Regions from separate parts of the Bacillus sp. DU-106 genome, predicted to be linked through region 3. Evidence: riboswitches for the same ligand, from Rfam matches in the RefSeq annotation. Region 3 holds a riboswitch; each other region holds the start of a gene.

Region 1 (3,346 bases), 1.7 Mb from region 3:
GCAAAAGCATATCTTTTTGCGGCATATATCCTACAGGATGGTTCTTTGTTTCTGTCAATTCTATCTGTCCAGTACTTACCTTTTCTAGACCTGTAATAAGGCGAAATAAAGTACTTTTTCCACATCCACTCGGTCCGATAATACTGACAAACTCTTTCTCATATATAGAAGCATTTAATTCATGGATGATTGGTTTCTCATCGTAATGAAAAGAAACATTATGAAACTGTAGTATGTTCTTGCTCCTCAAATCCCCACATCTCCTTACGATAGGACATATCCCAGAATAAATATTCAAATCGACTGGAATATAAGAAGATCTCCTCTAATCTTTCTAGTTCTTTCTCAGACTTTCCAACTGCCATTTCATTTAATAAATCTATTAACCAAATACAAAGATTACCGTATTCTTCCGAACTATATCCTTGAATCCACTCACCAAAAAACTCATGATCTCTTGCTCCAGGAATATCATTTAAACGCTTTCCAATTTCCCAATAGCTCCACATACATGGAAGAAGCGCTGCTATTAATTCCGCAAGTGTGCCATTTTGAGATACAGACATCATGTAATTTGTATAAGCTAAATTTTTAGCAGATGGTTTCGCAGACTCTATCTCCTCTATAGAAATTCCAAGTCTTTTTGCATATTGTTTATGGATTGTCATTTCGCCATTTAATATACCATCAATTTGTTCAGCGAACTTTCCCATTACTTGTGGATTCGTTGCTTTTACAACACCAATCGCATATAACTTTGCATAATCTAGCAGATATAAATAATCTTGAATAATATAATACTGGAATTTATCTTTTTCTAACGTGCCATCTCCCATACCCACTACAAACGGATGATTATGACTCATCTCCCAAACCGGTTGCACAGTTTCTAATAATCTATCGCAAAATTTCATTTCTCTATCCCCTTTCAATATATGTATCTAAATAAAAAACCACTTCTATATATAAGAAGTGGTTACAGCAAATAAAGTTATACATTTATTCGATGTTCCACTTCCCTTCGCTAGTATTACCTAGATCAGGTGTTGTAAGGGTTAAGGATTATTCCTCTCTCAGCAAGTCAAGCACCCCTAGTGGTTTCAATATGAAATTTTCAAATAAAAAAGCCCCGTTTCTATACGCAAAGAAACGGGGACTCATTGTTAGTGTCCGAATTGCTTCCCTACGCTAGCATAATCTAGATCAGGTAATAAAAAGGATCAAAGGCTTACGGCCTACTCTCAGCTGGCAACACCAGCTCTCCTAGCAAACTATAAAATTATCACTGTCAGTATAACACCCTAATAAGACATCATCAACTTTTTTAATTTTCTTAATTATCAACATAATATCAAAATTATACAATACATACATTCTATTTTAGAAAATAAAACCCCAATTAATTGTATAAAAAGGAATCATTATCCTCAAAAAATTTATTTTTATATTGATTTCATATTACATTTATGTGAATACCCCCACTATATTATATCTTTATACTATAATAAAATTACAACTATACAACTAGAGGAGGTCTCTATTCCATGAATATGAAAGCTACTGCTTTAACAGCAACTACTGTAGCGATTGCTTCTTTACTTCCTTCTATGGGTGAAACAAATGTACAAAAAGCAAACGCTGAACAATTATCTAATATTAAAACTGGGTATGTCAAAGTCGATCAAGTAGCATTACATACAGAAGATAACGTAAAAAGCACATCAATTGATACAATTCGCTTTAATACAAAAGTGAACATCATTGAAACAACTAATGGTTGGTATAAAGTATCTGTTCATAATAAAGTAGGTTATGTACAAAAAGATGCTATTTTACTAAAAAACAAACTTCAATCTAATGATCAATACATCGTTAATGCTAATGCATTAAACGTTCGCTCTGAACCTAATTTAGAATCTTCCATTTTAGATGTATTACCAAATGGTAAGTTTATTACCGTTCAAGAAGATCAAGGCGAATGGTATAAAATATCACATAATGGCCAAACAGGTTACGTACAAAAAGCATTCATCTCTAATGGTTCACAACCCTTAGTAAAAGGAATCACCGTTCAAAATAATACAAAATATACTGTTGCAACACCTAATCTAAATGTACGTAGCACCGCTAGTACAAGTAGCGCTCTACTCGGTTCATTACAAAACGGTACTCAAGTACAAGTAGTAGAAACTGTAGGTACTTGGTATAAAATTCGTTTTGGCACAGGATACGGATATGTAGCAAAACACTATGTAGTACAAAATCAACCACAAGCTAAAACAGATCAGCCTTCATCAATTCCAGCTGCTTTCAAATTCCCCGCTCAAGGAAGAATTAGCTCAACCTTTGATATACGCTGGGAACAAATGCATTATGGTATAGATATTGCCGCTCCAGGAAACGTCTCTATCCAAGCTGCTGCTGCAGGTAAAGTTGTGAAATCTTATTATTCAGCTAGCTATGGCAATGTTGTTTTCATTGCGCATCAAATCAATGGGAAATTATATACAACTGTTTATGCTCATATGAAGGATCGCACTGTACAAGCTGGTGATCAAGTACAGACTGGACAATTAATAGGTCATATGGGAAACACAGGTCATTCATACGGGCAACATCTTCATTTTGAATTACATAATGGAGAATGGAATTTTGAAAAAACAAATGCAGTAAATCCACTGCCATATTTAGTTAGGTAAATTGTATGCCACGCAATATACCTCTTATAATTGAATACGTAGCCTTTTTAGGTTTAATCTGTTGTTTAATCATTTACAATACAAACATTGTATTTTTATCTATTATTATTGCTTTTGTTGCATTAGAAATTATGATGGAATCATTTCAAGTGCAACTAAAACAAAAAATTGCCCATATTTATAATGCTATTTTTCTTTTGAGTGCTCTCATAACAAATATAATTAGTAATGGCTTTTATTTATCTACTGTATTTCCAGTATTCTTTATGGCTGTTTTATTATTTGTAGCTAGATATATTAATGTCCCTTATAACCAAAAACAAAAACAAGAAGCTTAGAAAGAGGAGACACTGTGTACCAATCTTTCAAAGATGCTCCAATAAAATACATATTGCATTTGTATAAGAAAGCCAATACTTTTTTTGGTATACAAGGAAGTTATACTGCACAACTTCTCCTATATGGAATGTTGTTTCTTGTCTTAATCACTTTCTCCTTGTTTTACTAACAAAAAAGGATCTCACATAAACTGGAGATCCTTTTTAATTTATATTAATTTTTCATATCGAAAATATTGTTTATCCACAAGCATATTTTTCATAAATAAAGCTCAGATTATATTTTTTCTCTAAGCTCATTCGTTGTTC
Region 2 (3,346 bases), 2.1 Mb from region 3:
CCATTTCTTTCACTCCCTCTTACTCTAACTCCTCAATCTTTCCATACTTCTCAATATCACTAGAAGTAGTATTCGCTAACTGATTTAAAAATTCAATTTGGAAACTACCAGGTCCCTTTTCCACGGTCTTAGCAGCTGCCAGTTCCGAAGCTACACCATAAAACGTTAATGCTGCTACTGCTGCTTTTACATAATCTTTTTCCACTGCTACAAATGCTCCTATTACAGAAGTTAGTAAACAACCTGTTCCCGTAACTTTCGTTAAAATAGGGTGACCATTTCGAATAACAATAGTTCTCTTTCCATCTGTAACAACATCTTCTTTTCCAGTAATGACCGCAACTGTATTTAGTTCATCTGCTGCCTGCCTTGCAATACTTACAACATTGCCATTTCCAGTACCAGCGTCTACCCCTTTAATTTCCCATTTCTCATTAATAACATTTGCTATTTCAGCTGCATTTCCGCGGATAATTGCTAACTCAATTTCAGCCGGAATATGTCTCGCAACTTCTGTTCGATACGAAGTTGCTCCTGCACCAACTGGATCAAATAGTACTGGCACATTGTTCGCATTTGCTGATTTACCCGCGAGTAACATCGCTTCTACTTCTTCAGGACGAAGTGTCCCCATATTTAATACTAACGCTCCAGCAATGCTAGCCATTTCTGCTACTTCTTCTTTCGCATACGCCATTACAGGCGATGCCCCAAGTGCCAACAAACCGTTAGCAGTAAAATTTGTTACAACAACATTTGTAATATTATGAACAAGCGGATTAGATTCTCTCACCAAATCCACTACTTTACTAATTTCTTTCATATTCATCCTTTTCATCTCCTAACTATAATGATGGGAGATACACAAAAAGACACTTTGCGCGTACGCAAAGTGCCTGAATATGTGCTTTTACACTCTCCCTACGCTGGCATTATCCAACAGGTTCAAATGGTCAATGACGGACTAGTAGCCATACTCTCAGTTTGTATCCACAAACTCCCATGTGTTTCTTATTCATCTACTTCAAAGTCTACTCTTATTCTAGTAAAATAACAAGTTCTTTACTTTTCTATTTGATATAGAGGCAACTGATAAAGTGAAACTTTAATCAGTTGGGATTTTGTTAACTCCATTAAAAACAGCTGAAATATGGAGCGAAACTGAATCTCAAGAAGATGTATGCTATATTTAACTTATGGAAATTTGAAAGGATGTTTTTAATATGTCAAAAAGCGTTGTAATCGCTGAAAAACCTTCCGTTGCACGAGATATTGCTCGTGTACTGAAGTGTGATAAAAAAGGAAACGGCTATCTTGAAGGTAGTAAATATATTGTAACTTGGGCTTTAGGTCATCTCGTTACATTAGCAGATCCAGAAAGTTATGATGTGAAATATAAAAAGTGGAATTTAGAAGATTTACCGATGCTACCTGAGCGTTTGAAATTAACGGTTATTAAACAAACTGGTAAACAATTTAATGCTGTAAAAAGTCAGCTACTTAGAAAAGATGTAAATGAAATTATTGTAGCAACAGACGCTGGACGTGAAGGGGAATTAGTCGCACGCTGGATTATCGATAAAGTTAAGCTAAATAAACCAATCAAACGTTTATGGATTTCTTCTGTAACCGATAAAGCAATTAAAGATGGTTTTGCAAATTTAAAACCAGGTAAAGCCTATGACAATTTATACGCTTCAGCAGTTGCGCGTTCAGAAGCTGACTGGTATATCGGTCTTAATGCAACTCGTGCTTTAACGACTCGCTTTAATGCCCAGTTAAATTGCGGCCGTGTACAAACCCCTACTGTTGCTATGATTGCTAGTCGTGAGGATGAAATAAAGAACTTCAAAGCACAAACTTACTACGGCATCGAAGCTCAAACAATGGAGAAGCTCAAACTTACTTGGCAAGATGCAAATGGCAATAGCCGTAGTTTTAATAAAGAAAAAATCGATGGTATTGTAAAACGTTTAGATAAACAAAATGCTACTGTTTTGGAAATTGATAAGAAACAGAAGAAGTCATTCTCTCCTGGTCTTTACGATTTAACTGAATTGCAACGTGATGCGAATAAAAAGTTCGGTTACTCTGCTAAAGAAACATTAAATATTATGCAAAAATTGTATGAACAGCATAAAGTACTAACGTACCCTCGTACAGATTCACGCTACATTTCATCTGATATCGTTGGAACACTTCCAGAACGTCTAAAAGCATGTGGTGTTGGAGAATACCGTCCCTTCGCACATAAAGTATTACAAAAGCCTATCAAACCTAACAAATCATTTGTTGATGATAGTAAAGTAAGCGATCATCATGCGATTATTCCAACAGAAGGATACGTTAACTTCTCAGCATTCACAGATAAAGAACGCAAAATTTATGATTTAGTTGTAAAACGTTTCTTAGCTGTGTTATTCCCGGCATTCGAATATGAGCAACTAACGTTACGCACAAAGGTTGGCAATGAAACGTTCATTGCGCGCGGAAAAACAATTCTACATGCCGGTTGGAAAGAAGTATATGAAAATCGCTTTGAAGATGATGATGTAACTGATGACGTAAAAGAGCAACTTCTACCTCACATTGAGAAAGGCGATACATTAGCTGTAAAGTTAATTATGCAAACATCAGGTCAAACAAAAGCACCTGCACGATTTAACGAAGCGACTTTACTTTCAGCAATGGAGAATCCTACAAAATATATGGATACGCAAAATAAACAACTTGCTGATACGTTAAAATCGACTGGTGGATTAGGTACTGTAGCGACACGTGCAGACATTATCGACAAGCTATTCAATTCATTCTTAATTGAAAAACGCGGTAAAGATATTCACATTACTTCAAAAGGTCGCCAGTTACTTGATTTAGTACCAGAAGAATTAAAATCTCCTACACTAACTGGTGAATGGGAACAAAAACTTGAGGCTATCGCAAAAGGTAAATTGAAAAAAGAAGTATTCATTTCTGAAATGAAGAACTATACGAAAGAAATCGTTTCTGAAATTAAATCAAGCGATAAAAAATATAAACATGACAACATTTCAACGAAGTCTTGTCCAGATTGCGGTAAACCAATGCTAGAAGTAAACGGCAAAAAGGGAAAAATGCTCGTATGCCAAGATCGTGAATGTGGTCATCGTAAAAATGTATCTCGTACAACAAACGCTCGCTGTCCGCAATGTAAGAAGAAACTAGAATTACGTGGTGAGGGTGCAGGACAAATCTTTGCATGTAAATGTGGCTATCGCGAGAAATTATCAACATTCCAAGAAAGACGTAAAAAAGAATCTGGAAACAAAGCTGATAAGCGCGACGTTCAAAAATATATGAAACAACA
Region 3 (4,467 bases):
AAACTAAGTTCAATACGTACACCAACAAAGTATGACTTATCACTAGATGATGCACCTTGTTCATATACCTATTTTTACTATGGGCTCATTTTTATAAAGTGAAACTTTAATCAGTGGGGTTTTGTTCATCCCCTACCTAACTTCTTTGCTTCCGCTGAATTTTGAGGTGGGGGGCTTACTGCCCGGCAAATAGCGGGATAAATAAAAATTTAAAAATATGAATTCTAGCGTCATATCTTCATACTTACTAAGTTCAATTAATTTCTCAATAATTATGATGCCATGTCCTATATATTTCCGTCTGCTGCTTAGATTTTTCTGTACTGTAAATGGCTTTCGCTATAACACCTCCAAGTGACCGGTTTCTATGACGGATATGAAATTCCAACAAAAAAAGCCCTAATTAGGGCTTTTCATTCTATTTCTCCAGCAAAACTCTCTATGAAATTGCTAATTGAAAAAAGACACACTTAGATTGATGCGTCTTTTTGTGATGCCTCTTTTGTGAAATCATATAAAGCAATTGCGCCTAAAAGAACAAGTATACCTTGAGGAACATCTAGCAAAATAGTTTTCCAAATTTCTGGAATTACCCATTTAATATCTGCTGCTGTTTCAAGATATGTTTGGAAATAGCTGATTGTAAAATTAATTATCCCTAAAAATACAAACAACGATAAACCAAATCGAATTAATTTCTTATTTGTAAACATATAACACCTCTCAAAATTCATTGGATATTCCTGCTTTTGCTTCTTTATATTTCTATATCTTTATATCTAATTTTAACACATAAAGAACTCAAAAAAATACGATATGCATATTTGCATATCGTATTAACAACACTCCATGATAATTTAGGAATTCCTGCGAAGAAAAAACAACTCCGTTACAGCTAATAGCTCGGGTTTCTTTTCTTATTTAACTTCATACCACCAACATTTACGTTCTTTAATTGTAAAATAAATGTGACAGAAGTTTATCCAGTTAATGCGTAGACAAGTAAATGAGCTAAATTATCGATATTCTATTTCGCCATATCCGTAGCACTAATAACTTTACGCAAATTTGACAAGAAAAAATATATAGATAGGTATGATCCAGACCTATCTATAACATTACTTCTATTCTTTATCCAATTACGTCTTTTACGTCTGTATCCACTGGCCACTTTTCTAATGTATAAGCCATTTCCCAAAATGAATATTCATATTGACTGCTAATAATAAAATGCTGTTTCATACGTTTGCGGTCTGCCTCTGTTACTTTTTCAGCGATAGTATCTAAACGTGTAATTTGTTCTTCAACTAGCGTACGGAACCAATCAGATCCATAAGCAGAAATCCATTCGTTATAAATTGGCTCTTCCGGCTGGCACTCTTTTAAGCGTTCGCCAATTTCATAATACAACCAATAGCAAGGTAAAATTGCTGCAATGGTATCTCCTAAATGCCCTTCATACGCAGCACGATACATATGTGAAGTATACGCATATGCAGTTGGCGCAGGAATAAAATTATCTTTTTCTTCTTTCGTTATCCCTAGTTTTTTAGCAAAATTCTCATGTAAAGATAACTCGGCCTCATATGTATTTTGAGCATGATGTGCCATACGAGCTGTCGTCTCTAATTCAAGAGCTTTTGCAGCTCCTAAAGTTTGTACTCTAGCAAAATGACTCAAATAATATGAATCTTGAAGCACATAATAGCGAAAACTAGCTAAATCTAATGTTCCTTCACCAAGTTTTTTTACAAAAGGATGGTTAAAACTCGCTTCCCAAATTGAATCTACTTCTTTACGTAATGATTGTGAAAAAGTCATTTAAATCCCTCCAATAATGTATAAAATATAAGTATTTATCCACAATTATTAAAGCTGTAAAATAAAAAAACTTTCTTTACAGGCGTAAAGAAAGTGAAATTGACAGTATTTATTTACTCATTAAATAGCAACGTCTTTCCCACTTCCCTACGCTGGCATTAACCAGATCAGGTACTAAGAGTCTCAAAATCACATTTGATCTCAGCCTATAAAAGGCCCCCCTAGTGGATAAATATTTTGTTTTTATAATGTATTCATCATAGCATACTTCGTGAAACTGTCAAAAAAATTCGTTATATAATCTCCTTAAAACCCTTCTTCTTTTCTAACTTTTAATGATGTTTCAATAATCATATCTAATAGTTTGCTATAACTAATTCCCGCTGCTTCTGCACTTTTGGGCAATAGGCTTGATTGTGTCATCCCTGGTAATGTATTAATTTCCATTACATATGGAATTCCGTCCTTCACCATCATATCAACTCTTGCATAAACACTACATTTTAATGCTTTATAACAAGTCAGTGAAGCTTTATTTACACGTTCCTTAATTTCTGCTGGAAGTTCGATAACTTCCTCAACGGTACTAGTATCATCATATTTTGCATTGTAATCAAAGAACTCGGCTGCATGTCGAATTGAAACTATAGGTAACTGTTTTCCATCCAGAATAGAACATGTAATTTCATCACCTTTTATATACTTCTCAATTACTACTTCAGAATCCCATTCGAATACAGTTTCTAGCATTGAGATCAATTCATTTTTATTGTAAACGATTTTCACCCCGACACTCGATCCGCCAGAGTTTGGTTTTACCACTAATGGAAATCCTAACTTATCTAACTCATCAAGATTTAGATCCTCCATTTTTGTAAGTTCAATCCAATCTGGTGTTTCTACACCTTCATAACGTAAAATCTTTTTCGAAATATTTTTATCCATACATATACTGCTAGATAACATATTACTTCCGCTATAAGGAATCCCTAAACTCTCCAGTGTTCCTTGAACTGTCCCATCTTCTCCGTATTTTCCGTGTAATGCGAGCAATGCAAAGTCAATGTCTTTCGCTTTTTCAATTAAATCCATTTTTTCGTTTAATGTAATTGGAACTATTTCATACTTATTTTTATCTAAATGAGCAATCATTTCATTCCCCGTCATAATTGAAACTTGTTTTTCAGACGATACCCCGCCCATAATAACACCGATTTTCATTTTCTCAACTCCAAATTTCATTTTTTAATGTATCACCAATTATTTTAATTCCACGAACTATTTCTTCTTCTTTCAAGCGCGAAAACCCTAATCGGAAAGTGTTTGCTCCTTCTCCATCAGAGTAAAAAACATCTCCAGGTGAAAACGTAACGCCTTTCTCATAACACTTTTGTAAAAGTGTGCGGGCATTCATATGCTCTTCTAGCTCTATAAATAAATGAAGTCCACCATCTCCAGTCATTCTTTTAAAAGGAATGTACTGGTTACATGCCCCGACAGCTAACTCATATTTTTTCTTATAAACAGATCTTGCCTTTTTTAAATATTTTTCAAAATATCCCTCATGTAAATATTGAAACAGAACAGCTTGATCTAGCGTAGATGTGTGAATCGTTCTTGCTCTTTTTACGCTTTCTAAATAATGAATCAGCTCTTTATCTGCAATAATCCAGCCTACACGTAAACCAGGGAAAAGCACCTTTGAAAAGCTACTAATATAAATCACATTATTGCCAGCTCCCGCAAAAGTTAATAATGGAGCTAAATGTGAACCTGAATAACGTAATTCTTCATTAAATCCGTCCTCTATAATAGGAACGTTGTATTTTGAGAATAACCTCATCAATTCCGTTCTTTTCTCTGAACTCGTAACAATACCGGTTGGATTATGATAAGAAGGAATTAAATAAGCAAAATCAAAATCTTTTTCACGCAAACTTTTTTCAACTTCATTCGTATCAATACCATCCTCATGCATATCAATCCCATGAACTTCAAGTCCATGTAAACGGAAAAGCTTAAGTGCAGCATGGTGAGTTGGATTCTCACAAATGACACGACCGGATTTTTTTGATAAAGAAGAGAGTACAATATCCAATCCTTCTGTAAATCCATTTGTAATTAGAATATCTTTATTCGAAATGTCTACACCTTTCATTTCCATGTAATGAAGTAAATAATTCATTAACGGTCTATATCCCTTTGCATATCCGTAGTTCAATACGATGTCCCCTTCAATGGACATACGAGTAAGAAAAGCTCTTTTGAAATTTTCAACATCAAATAGCTTCTCATCCGGGGCTATACTATTAAAAACAATCATTCCCTTTTCCCAACGAACACCATGTTTCATTAAATCTAATTCGTCCGCTAATGCGGTCACTGTATTAAGTTTATTTTTCCAATCTATTTCAACAGACGAAGTGTTAGATATATCCACCTTGGCAACAAAGTTCCCTTTTCCTTTAACTGCATAAATGAGTCCTTCTTGCTCTAAATCTGCATAAGCAGCGAGTACAGTGTTTCTACTCACACTTAGTAATTCACTTAGTTCCCTTGTTGATGGGATTTTTTGATCCCCGAGCAAATGCCCTTTCATAATCATTTTCTTCAAATAATCTTTCAATTGAATATAAACGGGACGTT

What was found. A riboswitch is a leader RNA that binds a small molecule or an ion and turns the genes downstream of it on or off. The one in region 3 is predicted to bind thiamine pyrophosphate.
Region 1: linked by a shared signal. The riboswitch ahead of tenA (thiaminase II) and the one ahead of tenA (thiaminase II) in region 3 are both predicted to bind thiamine pyrophosphate.
Region 2: linked by a shared signal. The riboswitch ahead of thiM (hydroxyethylthiazole kinase) and the one ahead of tenA (thiaminase II) in region 3 are both predicted to bind thiamine pyrophosphate.

Annotation. Positions count from the first base shown of each region.
Region 1 is NZ_CP026607.1:737,541-740,886, reverse strand. Features, by position in the region: gene C3Y97_RS03850 (ABC transporter ATP-binding protein) at 1-250, opposite strand, end outside; gene tenA (thiaminase II) at 219-914, opposite strand; TPP riboswitch at 1,000-1,103, opposite strand; TPP riboswitch at 1,164-1,275, opposite strand; gene C3Y97_RS03840 (SH3 domain-containing protein) at 1,545-2,699, shown strand; gene C3Y97_RS03835 (hypothetical protein) at 2,705-3,037, shown strand; gene C3Y97_RS03830 (DUF3965 domain-containing protein) at 3,278-3,346, opposite strand, start outside.
Region 2 is NZ_CP026607.1:412,600-415,945, reverse strand. Features, by position in the region: gene thiE (thiamine phosphate synthase) at 1-4, opposite strand, end outside; gene thiM (hydroxyethylthiazole kinase) at 20-829, opposite strand; TPP riboswitch at 902-1,014, opposite strand; gene topB (DNA topoisomerase III) at 1,224-3,346, shown strand, end outside.
Region 3 is NZ_CP026607.1:2,471,118-2,475,584, reverse strand. Features, by position in the region: gene C3Y97_RS12610 (DUF3937 domain-containing protein) at 471-734, opposite strand; gene tenA (thiaminase II) at 1,132-1,821, opposite strand; TPP riboswitch at 1,949-2,054, opposite strand; gene C3Y97_RS12595 (D-alanine--D-alanine ligase) at 2,128-3,042, opposite strand; gene pdxR (MocR-like pyridoxine biosynthesis transcription factor PdxR) at 3,047-4,467, opposite strand, start outside.